One region of the Massilia paldalensis genome, then DNA from elsewhere that is predicted to be linked to it. Evidence: predicted binding sites of a transcription regulator. Region 1 holds the regulator's gene; each other region holds the start of a gene.
The links. Region 1 encodes sigma-54, which starts transcription at its own class of promoters, with help from an activator protein. Its sites were predicted from a motif close to TGGCANGNAANCTGCTTT; they were not measured.

Region 1 (4,568 bases):
ATGCCGCGGCCAGCAGGCGCACGCCGTCCGCGGGCTTGACGCCGGACGCCAGCAGGTCGCGGCCCGGCACGGCTTCCAGCAGCAGCCAGTCGCGGCCCCCTTCCTGCACGATGTCGACGACGGGCGCGCACGGGATGCCGGCGCCGGCGAGCCAGCGCAGCCGCGCCGCCTCGTCGTGCAGCTCGGCCAGCGGCCCCGCTGGCTCGGTCTTGACGAACAGCGTGGGGCGGCCGCCGGCGTCGAGGCGGAACACGTCCGCATCCGAGCAGCCGGCGTCCTCGTCCACGCTGCGATACCCATCCAGGCGGGTCTGCCAGACGGCAGGAAAACGCGGCGGCATGGGGGCTCCGTGGTGCAGGGTCAGAGATGGCGCAGCGGATGCACGTAGTCCGGCCACACGGGGTCGAAGAAGCGCGCGACCATCGCTGGCGTCACCTCGTCCAATGTGGGCGGATTCCAATGCGGGTCGTTGTCCTTGTCGATCACGAGCGCGCGCACTCCTTCCAGCACTTCGCCGTGCTCGAAGTTGCGGCGTACCAGCGCGCGTTCCATGCGCAGGCAATCGGCCACGTCCAGCGACGCGGCGCGCTCCAGCATCTCGCGCGTCACGCACATCATCAGGGGAGAACGCTGGCGCATCATCGACAAGGCCTTCTGCGCGAACGGATCGGCATCGCCCGCCAGCGCGGCCATCACGCCGGCCACCGAGTCCGCGCCAAAATGCGCATCGATGCGTTCGCGCTGCGCCTGCAGTTCGCTGGCGCCCGCCCCATCCGCGAACGGCGCGGCGAAGGCGCGGATCGCGTCGGCCAGCGCCGCGCCCGGCGTGGCCTCGACGAGCGCGAGCAGTTCGCCCATGCGCTCGCCCGGCACGAACAGGTCGGCCAGGCCCAGGTAGAGGCCATCGGCGGCGCCGACGGTGGCGCCGGTCAGGCCCAGGTAGTGGCCCAGGCGGCCCGGCGCGTGCGACAGGAAGTGGCTGCCGCCCACGTCCGGGAACAGGCCGATGTTCACCTCGGGCATGGCCATCTTCGTCCGTTCCGTCACGATGCGCAGGCCGCAGCCGGGACCGCCCTGGGCGATACCCATGCCGCCGCCCATCACGACGCCGTCCATCAGCGCGACGTAGGGCTTCGGATAGAAGTGGATCAGGTGGTTGAGCGCGTATTCCTCGGTGAAGAAATCCTCGAGCAGCGCGCTGCCGCCCATCGGCGTCGCGCGGCCGACCTCGTGGAAGAACCGGATGTCGCCGCCGGCGCACAGCGCCTTCTCGCTGCTGCTGCGGATGACGACGGCGTGGACGGAGGCATCGTCGCGCCAGGCCTGCAGGGCCTGCGCCAGCGCGCGCACCATGTCGAGCGACAGCGAGTTCAGGGCTTTGGGGCGGTCCAGCGTGATGATGCCGGTGCCATTGGCGACGCGGGTCAGTACGTATTCGGTCATGTGTCTCGTTATTCGACTAATCAGACCCTTATTCTAGCGGCAGGGTGGACGGCTTGCCGCCCGCCCTGCGCGCCACGCCATGCGCGCGCCCGTCAAAGCAAAAAGGGCGCCGATGCGCCCTTTGTTCACGTTGCCGTTATGGAATCAAGCCGTGGCCGGCTCGGCGTCGTCGCCCGCGTCGGGCAGGCGTTTCGGTGACGTGTGCGTGAAGTCCTGCATCATCTGCTTGTACTTCAAGACCTGGCGGTCGAGCCGGTCCATCAACATGTCGATCGCGGCATACAAGTCGTGCGCGGCACTGGCGACATGGAGGATCTTGCCGGCGACGCGCAAGTTGATCTCCGCCTTCTGGCGTTTGGCCTTCTCGGTGAGGTTGTCGATGCAGAGGATGACGTGGGTATCGATCACTTGATCGAAATGGCGGGTAATGCGTTCGAGCTTGTTCTGTACGTACTCTCGGATGGCCGGGGTAACATCGAGGTGATGTCCGCTGATGGTGAGATTCATACACACTCCTTTGAAGAGGCGCTGCCACAACCACGCGCGCATCCGCGCTTCATGCGCAGGTGGCAACGTTTTGACACGAACTGGCCGCAAGGACTCGTCCAACGACGACAAGTACTTGCTACAAGGATTTGCGGAGGCTGACGGGCGGGATCTTCAAGGCTTCTCGGTACTTGGCGACGGTGCGCCGCGCGATGACCATTCCCTGCTCCCCCAACATGTCCGCGATCTTGCTGTCGGATAAAGGGTTCTTGGGGTCTTCTGCTCCTGTGAGTTGCACGATGAGAGCCCGGATTGCCGTCGAGGATGCTTCTCCTCCCGCCTCGGTGGCAACATGGCTCCCGAAGAAATACTTCAACTCGAACATGCCGTGCGGGGTCAGCATGTATTTCTGAGTTGTGACTCGAGAAATTGTGCTCTCGTGTAGACCTAGTGTATCAGCTATCTCGCGCAAAACAAGGGGCCGCATGGCAACGGCGCCATGGGAGAAAAAATTGCGCTGGCGCTCGACGATGGCCTGGGCCACGCGCAGGATCGTGTCGAAGCGCTGGCGCATGTTCTTGATGAGCCACTTCGCTTCCTGCAGCTGCGCATTCAGTTGCGTCTCGGACTTGCCGCCCTTGAGGGCCTGCGCATACAGGCTGTTCACGCGCAGGCGCGGCATGACCTCGGGATTCAATTGCACGCTCCAGCCATCCTTGGCGCGGCGCACGATCACGTCCGGCACGACGAAGTCGGAGACGTCCGATGCGAACGCGGCGCCCGGATGCGGGTTGCACTGGCGGATCACGCTCTGCGCCTCGCGCAGGTCTTCGTCGTCGCAGTCGAGCGCCTTCTTGAGCTTGTTGAATTCGCGCTGGGCGAACCAGGTCAGGTATTTTTCGACGATGGTCAGCGCCATGCGGCGCGTCACCAGGGGCACGTTCGGCATGCGCCGGATCTGCAGCGCCAGGCACTCGGCCGCGCTGCGCGCGCCCACGCCGGCAGGCTCCAGGCTCTGCACGAGGGAGAGCGCCGTGCGCAGCTCGTCGAAATCGATCTCCAGCTCTTCCGGCAGGCGCGCGTGGATGTCGTCCAGCGATTCTTCCAGGTAGCCGTTGTCGTCCAGCGCATCGACCACCAGCTCGACCAGCGCGCAGTCGCGCGGCGCGCAGCACGACAGGCGCACCTGCTCCATCAGGTGCTCGCGCAGCGTGACGGGACTGGCTTCCAGCTGCGGGCGGCCATCCTCGTCGTCGGCGCCGCTGCCGCTGTTGCCGCTGCGGCCCTCGCCCCAGTCGGCATCGCCGTCGCCGCCGTGCGCATCGTCGCTGCCGCCGCCCTCGCCTTCACCTTCGCTGCCGGCGGCCTTGTTTTCCTCGCCGCTGCCCTGCTGCGCGGGGGCCTCGGCCGGCGCCGGCGCGCTGTTGATGGCGCCGTCGGCCAGCAGGCGCACGGAACGGTCGAGCGGATCGTCGAGCCGTTCCAGCAGCGGGTTGTCGCTCAGGACCTGCTCGATCTCCTGGTGCAGCTCCAGCGTGGACAACTGCAGCAGGCGGATCGATTGCTGCAGCTGCGGCGTGAGCGCAAGGTGCTGTGAAGTCTTGAGTTGCAGCGTCTGTTTCATACCTACATTCGGAAGTGTTCACCCAGATAGACGCGGCGTACGGATTCGTTGGCGATGATGTCGTCGGGGCGGCCGGATGCGAGCACTGCGCCCTGGTTGATGATGTAGGCGCGGTCGCAGATGCCGAGCGTCTCGCGCACGTTGTGGTCGGTGATCAGCACGCCGATCCCGCGCTCCTTCAGGAAGCGCACGATGCGCTGGATCTCGATCACGGCGATCGGGTCGACGCCGGCGAACGGCTCGTCCAGCAGCACGAAGCGCGGGTTGGTCGCCAGCGCGCGCGCGATCTCCACGCGGCGGCGCTCGCCGCCGGACAGCGACAGCGCCGGGCTCTCGCGCAGCTTCTCGATCTGCAGCTCGCTCAGCAGCTCGTCGAGGCGCTCGGCGATGCGCTGCTTGCTCAGCGCCTTGCCGTTCTCGCGCTGCAGTTCCAGCACGGCGCGGATGTTTTCCTCGACCGTCAGCTTGCGGAACACCGACGCTTCCTGCGGCAGGTACGACAGGCCCAGCAGCGCGCGGCGGTGGATCGGCAGGCTCGAGACGTCGTCGCCGTTGATGTCGATGGTGCCGGCATCGGACGGCACCAGGCCCACGATCATGTAGAACGAGGTCGTCTTGCCCGCGCCGTTGGGCCCCAGCAGGCCGACCACTTCGCCGCAGGCGACCTGCAGCGACACGTCGCGCACGACGAGGCGCTTGCCGTAGCTCTTCTGCAGGCCCTTGACGACGAGGGTGCTGCCGCCGGCGCCGGTACTGCTATTGCCGGCGACGGCCGCGTTTTCCGTGCTCGTCTCCATCACTTCTTCTCCGTGGCCGGGACATTCGCCGCGGGCGCTGCGGCCGGCGTGGCGGCGGCGGGCGCCGCGGCTGCCTGGTTACGGCGCGGCGCCAGCGTGATGCTGCCGCGGCCCTTGCCCTGCACGTCGGCGCCGCTCGGATCGTTGCGGCCCACCAGCACTTCCCTGCGGCTGTCGTACGAGATGAACGGGCTATCCATTTCCTGCGTGACCTTCTT
Region 2 (4,568 bases), on a different contig from region 1:
GGCGACGTGGTGCTGCGCACCGTGGCCGACGTGGCGCGCGCCATGCTGCGCGCGAGCGACATGCTGGTGCGCTCGGGCGGGGAGGAGTTCCATATCCTGGCACCGCACACGAGCGCGATCGACGGCCTGCGCATGGCCGAGAAGCTGCGCGCCGCGATCGAGCAGGCCGAGGTTCCCGGTTGCGACCACGTGACGGTCAGCCTGGGCGTGGCCCAGCTGGGCGAGCAGGAGAGCGCCGATTCGCTGGCGCAGCGCGCCGATGCCGCCATGGCGCGCGCCAAGCGGGCAGGGCGCAACTGCGTCGAACTGGCGATGCAGTAAGCGATGCTGGCCTGGCTGAAGAATTACCGCCGCGCCGACCTGGCCGGCGACGTGGGCGCCGGCATCGTCGTCGCCATGATGATGATCCCGCAGGGCATGGCCTATGCGCTCGTGGCCGGCCTGCCGCCCGTCGTCGGGCTGTACGCGAGCATCGTGCCGCCGCTGCTGTACGCCTTGTTCGGCACCAGTTCCACGCAATCGGTCGGGCCGATGGCGATCATCTCGCTGATGACGGCATCGGCGCTGGCGCCGCTGGCGGCGGCCGGCGGCGCGCTGTACGCGGTTCTGGCGGCGCAGCTGGCGGCCCTGTCCGGCGCCGTGCTGCTGGCCTGCGGCCTGCTGCGCATCGGCTTCCTCGCCAATTTCTTTTCGCGACCCGTGATGAACGGCTTCACGCTCGGCTCGGCGGTGGTGATCGCGCTGGGCCAGGTGGACACGCTGCTGGGCGCGCCGTTCCCGTACTGGCATGGCCCCAGCGCGGCGCTGGGCCTGGCCGGCATCGCCTTTTTGCTGGCCGCGCGGCGCTGGCTGGCGCCGGTGCTGCGCCGCCTGGGCCTGGCGCCCGGCGCGGCCGACATCGGCGCGCGCCTGGCGCCGATGCTGCTGGTGCTGGGCAGCGTCCTGCTCGTCGCACTGCTGCACCTGGACGCCGGCGGCATGCGCACGATCGGCCACGTGCCGGCCGGCCTGCCGCACCTGAACACCATGGTCTCCGGCGAGCACTGGCAGCAGCTGCTGAAACCGGCCCTCCTGATCGGCTTCATGAGCTTCCTGATCGCCATGTCGGGCGCCCAGACGCTGGCCGTCAAGCGCGCGGAGAAGCTGCACACGGACCGCGAACTGGTGGCGCTGGGCGCCGCCAACATTGGCAGCGCGCTGAGCGGCGGCTTCCCCGTGACGGGCAGCCTATCGCGCTCCGCCGTCAACTTCGCCGCCGGCGCCAACACCCAGCTGGCCGGCATCATCACGGCCGCGCTGCTGGCCTGCGCGCTGGTGCTGCCGACCGGCTGGCTGGCGCTGCTGCCGTTGCCCGTGCTGGCGGCCACGATCATCGTCGCCGTGCTGGGCATGCTCGAATGGAATACGCTGCGCACGTCCTGGCGCTACGACCGCGCCGACGCGCTGGCGCTGCTCGCCACTGCCGGCGGCGTGTTGCTGCTCGGCGTCGAGGCCGGCGTCGTGCTGGGCCTGGTGCTGTCGCTGGGTGCCATGATCTGGCGCGAGAGCCGTCCCCATATCGCGCTGCTGGGCCGCATCGCCGGCACGGAACACTTCCGCAACGTCGACCGCTATGCGGTGGAGACGGCGCCGGGACTGTTGCTGCTGCGCGTCGATGCCGGGCTATTTTTTGGCAATGTCGAGGCCGTGAAGGGCAGGATCGAGGAAGAGCTCGCCGCACATGCCGACACGCGCGACCTCGTGCTGGTGTTGTCGGCCGTGAACGCCATCGACACGTCCGCGCTGTTTGGTTTGATCGATCTCAACCATACGTTGGGGCAGCGGGGCGTCAAGCTGCATTTTGCCGAGGTCAAGGGCCCTGTGATGGACCGTTTGCGCACATCGGCCCTTGTAGAACAGCTCCATGGCCATATCTTTCTCAGTACTGCCAATGCGTGGGACGCGCTCACACATTACAACACGTGATTGCAAGCAAAACCCAGCTGTGGCAGGATGGATCCAACGGATTTTGACAGAAAGGTGACATCATGCCCCGTTCGAGTACCCTCGTTATCCTGATTGCAAGCCTGGCGCTGACCCTGTTCGGTTTCGCCGCCGCCCTGCCGGCCGGTATCGCCATGGCCCTGGCGCTCGAACTCGTCGTCTGGAAGGCGGAAGTCGACCGCCAGCGCGAACTGCAGCTGGCCCGGGTCACCCGCAGCGCGCGCCCCATGCGCAACCAGCGCCGCCGCTGATTCGCCGCCCCATCGCCGCAGCCAGCGGCGATGCGGTTCAGTCAAGCCGCTTCGGCGGCTCGAACACGTCGTCCCTGCGAAGGCAGGAACCCAAGCTTGCGGGCGTCATAGCGCTGCTTGCAGAGATTGGGTCCCTGCCTTCGCAGGGACGACGTCGTTTCGTAGGGACGTCGTCGCTTCGTAGGGACGACGTCGTTAATGGAGATGGATGACATCTCCAGCTACTCCCACTCCCGCTCCCTTCACTGAGACTTTCGTCTTCGCCTCGCGGTCGCACCTTCATGGTGCGTTCGGTCTCCCTTGGTGCGTGCATGCCGTCCCGGCGCGCATGAGAGGGCATATCGCACCGCTTTCGGGCTTGGCATGCATCGTGCTAATCCATCAATATGCCCGATTGCAGCCTTTCCGATCCTCCCACCGCGACGCCTTCCTGGCAGGCCAGCCTGCAGTTAGGCTTCGCCCGCAACGGCGGCGCCACGCGCCTGGCGCGCCGCGAACACCGCGGTCCGCTGCGCGTGCAGAAGGCGCTGTATCCCGAAGGGCCGGACGCCTGCCACGTGATCGTCGTGCATCCGCCCGGCGGCGTGGTCGGCGGCGACCAGCTTGACGTGGGCATCGATGCGGGCGCCGATTGCCACGTGCTCGCCACCAGCCCCGGCGCGGCCAAGTGGTACCGCGCCAACGGCCGCGTCTCCCGCCAGAACGTGCGGCTGCAGGCGGGCCCCGGCGCCGCCATCGAATGGCTGCCGCAGGAAACCATCTTCTACGACGACGCCAGCGTGGAGCTCGACCACGAGGTCGACCTGGCGCCGGGCGCCCGCTATCTCGGCAGCGAAGTCCTCGTGTTCGGCCGCCGCGCGTCGGGCGAGCGCTTTTCCCGCGGCCGCATCCGCCAGCGCACCCGCATCCGCGAGGGCGGCCGCCTGCTGTGGTGCGAGCAGGGCATCCTGACGCCGGCCGGCATCGCCAGCCCCTTCGGCCTCGGCGGCCATGCCGTCTGCGCCACCTTCCTCGCCGTCGGCGCATCCGTGCCCGCGGCCGTGCAGGCCGGCCTGCGCGCCGCCGATCCGCTGCTGGCGCTGAGCCAGGTGAAGTCCGTGTTCGTGGCGCGCCACCTGGGCGACGACGCCGAGGCCGCGCGCGCCGCCATGCGGCGCGTGTGGCAGGCGCTGCGTCCCCATTACCTCGGCCGGCCCGCGTGCCTGCCGCGCATCTGGAACACCTGAAGGAACACCAGCCCATGGACCTGACCCCACGCGAAAAAGACAAGCTGCTGATCTTCACCGCCGCGCTGCTGGCGGAGCGGCGCCGCGCGCGCGGCCTGAAATTGAACTATCCGGAAGCCGTCGCGCTGATCACGGCCGCCATCATGGAAGGCGCGCGCGACGGCCGCAGCGTGGCGGAACTGATGAGCGAAGGAACGACGATCGTCGGGCGCGACGACGTAATGGAAGGCGTGCCGGAGATGATCCCGGAAATCCAGGTCGAGGCGACCTTCCCGGACGGCAGCAAGCTGGTCACCGTCCACCATCCGATACCCTGAATGCCCCACGCGAAGGAGGTGCGATGAAAATCCACAAACTCGATGCATCGGCCTGTGACGAGGTGCAGGACCAGCTGGCCGCGCTGCTGCTCGACGCCGTGTCGAACGGCGCCTCGGTCGGCTTCCTGGCTGGCCTGGATCCGGCCGACGCGCGCGGCTACTGGCTTGACGTGCGCGCCGCCGTGGCGCAGGGCTCGCGCGTGCTGCTGGCCGCCGCCCACGACGGCACGGTCGTCGGCACCGTGCAGCTGGACTTGTGCCAGAAGGCCAACGGCCGCCACCGCGCCGAGCTGCAGAAGATGATGGTGCACAGCCGCGTGCGCCGGCGCGGCATCGGCGGCGTGCTGCTGCGGGCGGCCGAGGCGGAAGCGCGCGAGCTGCGCCGCGGCCTGCTGTTCCTGGACACGGAGGCCGGCTCCGGCGCCGAGCACCTGTACCAGGGTTTCGGCTATACCCGCGCGGGCGAGCTGCCGGACTACGCGTGCACGCCGGACGGTGCCTGGCGCCCGACGGCGATCTACTACAAATCGCTGTTCGCGCCGGAGGCCGCATGATCCCGGGCGCGTATCTGCTGGAAACGGGGGACGTGGAGATCAACGCGGGGCGGCCCACCGTCTCCGTCACCGTAGCCAACGCGGGCGACCGCCCCGTGCAGGTGGGCTCGCACTACCATTTCTACGAAGTCAACGATGCCTTGCAGTTCGACCGCGCGCTGGCGCTGGGCATGCGCCTGAACATCGCGGCCGGCACCGCCGTGCGCTTCGAGCCGGGCCAGCGCCGCACCGTGGAGC
Region 3 (4,568 bases), on a different contig from region 1:
ATACGGATGGCGTCTACATCCAGGGCCGCCGCATCGACAGCGGCGACTGCAGCGGTCCGCGCAGCGCCCGCAACGTGCTGATGCACCCGGACGTCGACGCCGCCGTGTTCGAGACGGCGCGCGGCGGCATGCTGCGCGAAGGCCTCGCCTTCGACCGCTGCCAGGTCGCCGTGGTGACGAACATCGGCGCCGGCGACCACCTGGGCCTGAACTACATCACGACGCTGGAAGACCTGGCGGTCCTGAAGCGCGTGATCGTGCAGAACGTGGCGCCGGGCGGCATGGCCGTGCTGAACGCGGCCGACCCGATCGTGGCCGCGATGGCCGAAAACACCCGCGGTGACGTCACCTACTTCGCCAAGGACTGCTCGCTGCCGCTGATGCAGAAGCACCGCGCCGCCGGCCGCCGCATCGTCTACGTCGACAACGGCTACCTGGTGGCCGTGCAGGGCACGTTCGAGGAGCGCGTGGCGCTGACGGAAGTGCCCATCACCCGCGGCGGCGTGGTCGGCTTCCAGGTCGAGAACACGCTGGCCGCCGTGGCCGCAGCCTGGGCCACGGGCATTTCGTGGGATGCGATCCGCCTGGGCCTGAAGACCTTCGTGGGCGAGAGCGACAACGCGCCGGGCCGCTTCAACGTGTTCGACTACAAGGGCGCCACCGTGATCGCCGACTACGGCCACAACCCGGACGCGATCCAGGCCCTCGTGAACGCCGTCGAATCGATGCCGGCCAAGCGCCGCTCGGTGGTGATCTCCGGCGCCGGCGACCGCCGCGACGAGGACATCCGCGACCAGACCCGCATCCTGGGCCGCGCCTTCGACGACGTGCTGCTGTACGAAGACCAGTGCCAGCGCGGCCGCACCGAAGGCGAAGTCGTCGCGCTGCTGCGCCAGGGCCTGGCCGATGCCACCCGCACGACCCACATCGACGAGATCAAGGGCGAGTTCGTCGCCATCGACAAGGCGCTGGCGCGACTGCAGCCGGGCGATTTGTCCCTGATCCTGATCGACCAGGTCGACGAGGCGCTGGCGCACATCGCCAAGCGCGTGGCCGAAGCGTAAGCACAGAGGTTACCAGCCCCTCAAAACCGTCGTCCCTGCGCAGGCAGGGACCCAAGTTCTGCTTGCGTTATCGAGACGCTTGCAAGATTGGGTCTCTGCCTGCGCAGGGACGACGTTTGTTGATGGGCTGCTGGCGCGATCAGCGACGGCGTCGCGCCACCCCCACTCCCGCCAGCCCCAACCCCAGCAAGGCCAGCGACCCCGGTTCCGGCACCGGATTCGGCTCCGTGCCCGGATCGGTCGGGTCGGTCGGATCCGTCGGATCGTCCGGATCGTCCGGGTCGGGACCCGGCCCCGGACCATTGCCCGGTCCATTGATCTCCAGTACCGAGCTGAAATACTCGAGCGGATCGCCGAAGCCCGTGTCGCCGATGGTCAGGATCCAGTCGCCGAACATGTCGATGCCGTCGAAGGCGCTGAGCAGGTCGACGGGCTTGAACGACCCTTGTGTCCCATTGCCGTCGTTGACCGCCCGGTCGCCGACCGTCATCGTGGCCTCGTCGTCGAACATCACGGAGATGACGCCGGTACCGTTACCCGTGTTGTTGTAGGTGCCCGGCCGCACCAGGTCGATGATGATGCCCGTCGGCGAAGTCAGGGTGAAAAAGATCTCGTCGTCGAACGAGCCCGTATTGCTGACGCACTGCGTGCCGCCCTGGACGCCCGGGTCGTCGCACTTGGCGAAGGTGACGGTGAAGTTGACGTCGCTGACGGTGCCGTGCTGACCGATGGACAGGATGCGCGTCGCCGTGTCGCCATCGACGAAGGCATAGCCGGCATCGGTCCCGAGGACCGCCGCCTGAGCATTGAAGCCGAGGCCCGCTATCAATGCTGCGACGGCAGTCCTGATACGTGTCATAGTCATTCCCTGCTCCTTGTATTATTTGCAATAACCTTGATTGCAAACATCGTGCCAGTGAAGAAAAATCAAAACAAATCAAAGGAGTAGGGAAACTTTCCGCATCGAACTGTAAATTACGTCGACATGGCGGACGGCCGGTCGCTACGTTAGGCAGCGAACGTGGCTGCCCCGCGTTCTGACATAGTATGGAGAATCGCGCCACCCATGCAGAGCCGCGGCGCCGCCAGCATCCCATCCGACAACGGTGCGACCATGACCCTCGACCAGCACACGCAGCCCCCTTCCGACGATCCGGCCTCGGAGATGCCGTTCCGGCGCCTGCTGTACCGGTTCCTCTTCTTCGACTGGCTGTTCCGCGACGTCAGCGCCGCCCGCGATCGCATCGAGCGCCACGCTGCCCGCCAGCACAACCGCAAGATGAGCCGCTACCTGCCCGTCTACCTGCGCCGCTGGTCCTTCCTGACCGCCTTCGATTTCGCGCTGGGCGTGCTGTTCGAGAAAGTGCTGCAGGCGGGCCTGCTGTCGGCGTGGTTCTTTACCTGGTCGTGCGTGACGCTGACGGGGATGGTGGTGATTACCGTCGCCTGGCTCATCCTCAACCATGCCCGACTGTCATGATGCGCTTGAGATTTTTTAATTAATCGAACAAACAAATGCAGGAAGATTTCCTCTTAAACCATGGAGGAAACGCATGACATTCTTGTATATACCGGATCACGGCGTGCCCCAGCGGGCCCTGGGCGAACGGCGCGTCGACCGCGAGACGGCCGCGACGATCGACGCCGTGCTGCGCACGCCCGGCCCCAAGGCGGCGGCACATGCGCTGGCGCGCCACAATATCGACATGATGATGGCGGTGCGGCTGGTGGCCTCGCCGCAACGGCGGCGGGAATAGCCGCACCGCACCGCGTTCGTGTGGCGCTGATCGATACGGCCGGGCTGCCCGCCGGCCATCGATCGCGGTAAAATGGCGGCCCTGGCAAGACCTTTCTTCCTTGCCTACTCGAATCGACCACATGAACGTCCCACGCGAAATCAGTGCCGACGCGGCGAAACGCCTCGCGACCGAAAAGCACACGCCCATGATGCAGCAATACCTGCGCATCAAGGCCGACTATCCCACCATGCTCGTCTTCTACCGCATGGGCGACTTCTACGAGCTGTTCTACGAAGACGCGGAAAAGGCCTCGCGCATCCTGGGCATCACGCTGACGGCACGCGGCGCCTCGGGCGGCAATCCGATCAAGATGGCGGGCGTGCCGTTCCACTCGCTGGATCCCTACCTGGCCAAGCTCGTCAAGCTGGGCGAGTCGTGCGCGATCTGCGAGCAGATCGGCGATCCGGCCCTGTCGAAAGGTCCCGTGGAGCGCAAGGTCGTGCGCGTCGTCACGCCGGGCACGCTGACGGATTCGGACCTGCTGCCGGAAAAGGCCGAGCGTCCGCTGCTGGCCGTGTGCACCGTCGCCAACCGCAAGGTCGTCACGACGGGCCTGGCCTGGCTGTCGCTGGCCAGCGGTGCGCTGCGCCTGATGGAATTCGCGGGCGATGCGCGCGTGGCCGCCACCCGCCTCGTGCAGGAACTCGAACGCATCGCGCCGGCCGAGGTGCTGCGCGCCGATGCCGATGCGGACATGTTCGAAGCCAGCCCCGTCGGCCATACGGCGCGCGTGCCCGAGTGGCATTTCGACGTCGTCCACGGCCACAAATCGCTGCTGGACCAGCTGGGCGTCGCAACCCTGTCCGGCTTCGGCGCGGACGGCATGGGCGCCGCGTTCGGCGCGGCCGGCGCGCTGCTGCGCTATGCCCAGTCGACGCAGGGACGCGGCCTGCAGCACGTGAAGAGCCTGTCGGTGGAATCGGAGAGCGAATTCATCGGCCTGGACGCCGCCACGCGCCGCAACCTGGAGCTGACGGAAACGATCCGCGGCCACGAATCGCCCACGCTGTTCTCGCTGCTGGACGGCTGCCGCACGGCGATGGGATCGCGCCTGCTGCGCCACTGGATCCACCACGCCAGGCGCGACCAGTCCGTGGCGCGCTCGCGCCACGAGGCGATCGGCGCACTGGCCCTGCACGAGGCGGCGCACGACCTGGCCGCCACGCTGACCCACGTGCCGGACGTCGAGCGCATCACGACGCGCATTGCGTTGCAGACGGCGCGCCCGCGCGACCTGGCCAGCCTGCGCGAGGGCCTGAAGCAGTTGCCGGCCCTGCGCGAACAAGTGGCGCGCTGCTTCATCCCGGGCGACTCCTGCCTGCTGCGCGACATCCACGACGCGCTCGCCATTCCCGAGGACTGCCTGGACCTGCTGGTGCGCGCCGTCGCCGAGGAACCGGCGGCCATGGTGCGCGACGGCGGCGTGTTCGCGCGCGGCTTCGATGCGGAGCTGGACGAACTGCGCGCGCTGTCGGAGAACGCGGGCCAGTTCCTCGTCGACCTGGAGACGCGCGAGCGCGCCCGTACCGGCATCGCCAACCTGCGCGTCGAGTACAACCGGGTGCACGGCTTCTACATCGAGGTCACCAACGGCCAGGCGGACAAGGTGCCGGAAGACTACCGCCGCCGCCAGACGCTGAAGAACTGCGAGCGCTACATCACGCCGGAACTGAAGGCCTTCGAGGACAAGGCCCTGTCCGCGCAG
Region 4 (4,568 bases), on a different contig from region 1:
AGGCACAGCAGGTCTTCGCCGTCCTCGATGCCGTAGCCGACGGCATCGTCGTCGTCGAACACGCGGCGATAGCCCAGCGCGCCTAGCACGGCGTCGTAGGAGGCAGTGGCGACGCCGAGGTCGCGCACGCCGAGTGACAGGTGATGGAGCATGGAATGACGGGGCACGGCGCCCCTCGAGATCGAAGGCCGCCACGAAGGCCGCCATGATCGCAGCCTGCGTGGTACGGGCGAATCGCTGGCGCTAGCCGGTCCGTCCGTCGATACGCTCGCAGATCCACTGCCGTGCCCGCGCCAGCGCCAGCTGCGCCATGCGGGTGGGGAACTGGATGAAGCCGTGCGGGGCTTCCGGCAGCAGGTGCATCTCGACCTCCGCCGCCTCGGCCCAGCGGGCGGCCATTTCGCGCGTGTCGTCGCGCAGCGGATCGAGTTCGCCGCCGAACATCAGCGCCGGCGGCATGCCGGCCAGGTCGCCGTACAGCGGGGACAGCGGCGGCGCGCGGCGGCCGGCGTCGTCGACGTCGCGCGTCAGGTGCGCCATGTCGGGCACCATGCCGGGTCCGTCCAGCAGCAGCGTTTCCGGCCCGGCAGCGCGGACGCTTGGCGTGCCGGCCAGGTCGTACACGCCGTAGAACAGCACCGCGCCCTTGACCCGCGCGAACAGCGCCGGCCAGGCCTTCAGGCGCAGCAGCGTGGCCGCGGCCAGGTGCCCGCCGGCCGACTCCCCGACGAGGAACACGGGCAGGTCGCCGCCCTCTTCCAGGCCTCCGTCCAGCGTCCAGCGCGCGGCGGCCAGGCAATCGTCCATGATGTCGCGCATCGCCGCGTCGGTGGCCAGGCGGTAGTCGACCGAGACGACCAGCGCCTGGCACTCCAGCGCCAGCGCGGCGTTGCGGTCGTCGTCCATGCGCGCATTGCCGATCACCCAGCCGCCGCCGTGCACGTCCAGCACGACGGCGCGCGGCGTGGCCGGCGGACGCAGGATGCGGACGGGAACGCGCAAGCCGTCCGCGACGGCCTCCGTCTCGCGCACGGCCAGCCGGCGGCGCGCCAGCTTGCGGTCGGCACCGATCTGCGACAGGCGCAGCAGGCCCTGTCCCAGCCGCAACACGAAGTCGTTGGTCAGGCGGAAGCGCGGCGCATAGGCGAGCTTGCGGTTGAAGGCGCGCGCTTCGGCCAATGTGGCGGCATCGACGGGCAAGCCGGCGGCGGATGGGCGGTGGAGGACGTTCATGTCATTAGTGTAACGAGCCGCAGTCGAGGCCGGCGCACACTGTCGCAACCGCACCCGCGTCGCGTATCATATGCGCCACTTCAACTACCGTAACGGACGAACGACATGGCAGACCAGGACATCACCTACGACGAGGTTGCCGCAGCGGCCGCGGGCCTGCAGGACGGCGGCCAGCCGGTGACGCTCGAGGCGGTGCGTGCCTTCGTGGGCAACGGGTCGCCGAACGCCGTCTACAAGCACCTGGCAGCGTGGCGTGCCAGCAATAGCAAGCCGGCCGAGGTCCCGCCGGCCACGCTGCCGGAATCGCTCGTCGCCGACCTGGCCGCGTGGGCGCGCCAGTTCGCGCACGACGCCGGCGCCGCCGAACGCGAAGCACTCGCCCAGTCCGACGCCGACCGCGACGCCCTGCTGGCCGCCGGCGACGCGCTGGAAGCGGAACGCGAAGCCCTGCGCGCCGAGCTGGCCGACCGCGACGAGGCCATCGAGCGCCTCAACGCCGAGCTGCGCAACGCGCGCCAGGTCGCGATGGATGCGCTGGTCAGCAAGGCCAAGGACCAGCTGGCGATCGACGGCAAGGAGGCGCAACTGACGGCCCTGCGCGCCGAGATCGAGCGCAACGTTGCCGCCCAGGCCGCCGAATCGGACCGCCGCCTGGCCGCCGAGATGGAACTGGTGGGCGCCACGACGGCGCGCACGGCGCTGGAGGCGGAAAACGCCGACCTGCGCGCGCAGCTGCAGGCGGCACGCAAGCGCTGACGCCGTCGCCCCTGCGCAGGCAGGGGCCTCATGTCGCTTGCGCAGCGACTGCGCTTGACGAGCCTGGATCCCTGCCTGCGCAGGGACGACGTTGTCCAGGGCAAGCGGCTGTTCTTCCTGTCCGCGCCGGAACGTGCACCAATAAGGGGCAAGCCACCCCCATTCCCTCTGGCACGGTTCTTGATACATCGCCATGTATCGAACCAAGGACAAGCCATGAGGGACTTCTACAACGAGATGATGGACGGCGCCGGCCCGGTGCGCGACCACTACCGGGAATTCGACAGCTGGCTGCAGCAGCAGCCGCGCGAGCGCATCGAACGCAAGCGCGCGGAGGCGGACCTCACCTTTCGCCGCGTCGGCATCACCTTCGCCGTGTACGGCGACGGCGCCGGCACCGAGCGCCTGATCCCCTTCGACACGATCCCGCGCATCATCCCCGCGCACGAGTGGACGGCGCTGCAGGCCGGCCTGGCCCAGCGCGTCAAGGCGCTGAACATGTTCGTGCACGACATCTACCACGAGCAGAACATCATCAATGCCGGCATCATCCCGGCCCGCCAGATCTACCAGAACGCCCAGTACCGGCCCGAGATGCAGGGCATCGCCGTCGCCTCCGACATCTATGCCCACATCGCCGGCGTCGACATCGTGCGCGCCGGAGCGGGCGAGTTCTACGTCCTGGAAGACAACCTGCGCGTGCCTTCCGGCGTGTCCTACATGCTGGAAGACCGCAAGATGATGATGCGGCTGTTCCCCGAACTGTTCGCGCGCCACCGCGTCGCGCCGGTCGAGCACTATCCCGACATGCTGCTGGAGAACCTGCGCTCGGTCGCGCCGACGGGCGTGCTCGACCCCACGATCGTCGTCATGACGCCGGGGATGTACAACTCCGCCTACTTCGAGCACGCCTTCCTGGCCCAGCAGATGGGCGTCGAGCTGGTCGAGGGCAAGGACCTGTACGTGAACGACAACGCCGTCTGGATGCGCACGATCCGCGGCCCCCAGCGCGTCGACGTCATCTACCGCCGCCTCGACGACGACTTCCTCGATCCGCTCGCGTTCCGCTCCGATTCCTCGCTGGGCGTGCCGGGCCTGCTGTCCGTGTACCGCGCCGGCCGCGTGACGCTGGCCAACGCCATCGGCACCGGCGTGGCCGACGACAAGTCGATCTACCCCTACGTGCCGGACATGATCCGCTTCTACCTGTCGGAGGAACCGCTGCTGAACAACGTGCCGACCTGGCAGTGCCGCAAGCCGGACGAGCTGTCCTACGTGCTGGCCAACCTGGGCCAGCTGGTGGTCAAGGAAGTGCACGGCGCCGGCGGCTACGGCATGCTGATCGGCCCCGCGTCGACGCAGGCGCAGATCGAGGATTTCCGCCGGCGGCTCGTGGCCAGGCCGGACGGCTACATCGCCCAGCCCACGCTGGCCCTGTCGGCCTGCCCGACCTATGTGGACAGCGGCATCGCGCCGCGCCACATCGACCTGCGGCCCTTCGTCCTGTCCGGCAAGACCATCTCGATGGTGCCGGGCGGCCTGACGCGCGTGGCGCTGCAGGAAGGCTCGCTGGTGGTGAACTCGTCGCAGGGCGGCGGCACCAAGGACACCTGGATTCTGGAGGCATGATGCTGAGCCGCACCGCGGACCACTTGTACTGGATGGCGCGCTACACCGAGCGCGCCGAGAACACGGCGCGCATGCTCGACGTGGCGCTGCAGACCTCGATGCTGCCGCAGTCGCAGCACGACACCGAACAGGCCTGGCGCGCCATGCTGAGCATTTCCGAACTGCGCGACGCCTACGACGCCCGCCACGAGGTGCTGGACGCCCGCAGCGTGCTGTCCTTCATGGTGCACGACAGCGGCAACCCGTCCTCGATCGTGTCCTGCCTCACGGCGGCGCGCGAGAACGCCCGCGCCGTGCGCGGCGTGCTCACCACCGAGGTCTGGGAGACCCACAACGCCACCTGGATCGGCCTGCGCGAGCGCGCCGTGCTGGACGGCGACCCGGGCGAGTTCTTCGACTGGGTGAAGTACCGCTGCCACCTGTGGCGCGGCGTCACCTTCGGCACCATGCTCGACGACGAGGCGATGGTCTTCATCCGCCTCGGCACCTTCCTGGAACGGGCCGACAACACGGCGCGCCTGCTCGACGTGAAGTACCACGGCGCCCGCGACAAGGACGGCGCCGGATCCGACGCCAACCGCGAGGTGCTGTCCCAGCGCGAATTCTATTACTGGGCCGCCCTGCTGCGCTCCGTGGCCGGCTTCGAGATCTACCGCAAGGTCTACCGCGACGCCATCACGCCGGCGCGCGTGGCCGAGCTCCTGATGCTGCGCGCCGACATGCCGCGCTCCCTGCTCGCCTGCATGGAGCAGGTGGTGGCCAACCTCAAGACCGTACGCAACGACGTCTCGCGCGAGACGGAGCGCCTGGCCGGCAAGATGCACGCCGAGCTGCAGTTCGCGCGCATCGAGGACATCCTCGAGGCCGGCCTGGACGACACCCTGAGCCGCTTCATGGAAAACGTCTATGAACTGGGCAACGGCATCAGCCGCGACTTCCTCGTTCCCCTC

Region 2: ACI1V7_RS23045 (urease accessory protein UreD) is a predicted target of sigma-54. The motif match lies at 2,594-2,611, and genes of this name have one in related genera.
Region 3: ACI1V7_RS01615 (PEP-CTERM sorting domain-containing protein) is a predicted target of sigma-54. The motif match lies at 1,963-1,980, and genes of this name have one in related genera.
Region 4: ACI1V7_RS06245 (circularly permuted type 2 ATP-grasp protein) is a predicted target of sigma-54. The motif match lies at 2,159-2,176, and genes of this name have one in related genera.

What each region holds. Positions count from the first base shown of each region.
Region 1 covers NZ_JBJCIU010000003.1:833,758-838,325, reverse strand. Annotated here, with positions in the region: gene ACI1V7_RS18470 (APH(3')-II family aminoglycoside O-phosphotransferase) at 1-340, opposite strand, end outside; gene ACI1V7_RS18465 (enoyl-CoA hydratase/isomerase family protein) at 361-1,443, opposite strand; gene hpf (ribosome hibernation-promoting factor, HPF/YfiA family) at 1,588-1,950, opposite strand; gene ACI1V7_RS18455 (RNA polymerase factor sigma-54) at 2,069-3,553, opposite strand; gene lptB (LPS export ABC transporter ATP-binding protein) at 3,556-4,350, opposite strand; gene lptA (lipopolysaccharide transport periplasmic protein LptA) at 4,350-4,568, opposite strand, start outside.
Region 2 covers NZ_JBJCIU010000005.1:73,084-77,651, reverse strand. Annotated here, with positions in the region: gene ACI1V7_RS23060 (GGDEF domain-containing response regulator) at 1-321, shown strand, start outside; gene ACI1V7_RS23055 (SulP family inorganic anion transporter) at 325-1,965, shown strand; gene ACI1V7_RS23050 (hypothetical protein) at 2,028-2,234, shown strand; gene ACI1V7_RS23045 (urease accessory protein UreD) at 2,621-3,460, shown strand; gene ACI1V7_RS23040 (urease subunit gamma) at 3,475-3,777, shown strand; gene ACI1V7_RS23035 (GNAT family N-acetyltransferase) at 3,801-4,331, shown strand; gene ACI1V7_RS23030 (urease subunit beta) at 4,328-4,568, shown strand, end outside.
Region 3 covers NZ_JBJCIU010000001.1:361,833-366,400, reverse strand. Annotated here, with positions in the region: gene cphA (cyanophycin synthetase) at 1-1,064, shown strand, start outside; gene ACI1V7_RS01615 (PEP-CTERM sorting domain-containing protein) at 1,204-1,929, opposite strand; gene ACI1V7_RS01610 (hypothetical protein) at 2,131-2,544, shown strand; gene ACI1V7_RS01605 (hypothetical protein) at 2,618-2,821, shown strand; gene mutS (DNA mismatch repair protein MutS) at 2,943-4,568, shown strand, end outside.
Region 4 covers NZ_JBJCIU010000001.1:1,411,871-1,416,438, reverse strand. Annotated here, with positions in the region: gene ACI1V7_RS06260 (VOC family protein) at 1-152, opposite strand, end outside; gene ACI1V7_RS06255 (alpha/beta hydrolase) at 244-1,233, opposite strand; gene ACI1V7_RS06250 (DNA-binding protein) at 1,339-1,989, shown strand; gene ACI1V7_RS06245 (circularly permuted type 2 ATP-grasp protein) at 2,206-3,618, shown strand; gene ACI1V7_RS06240 (alpha-E domain-containing protein) at 3,618-4,568, shown strand, end outside.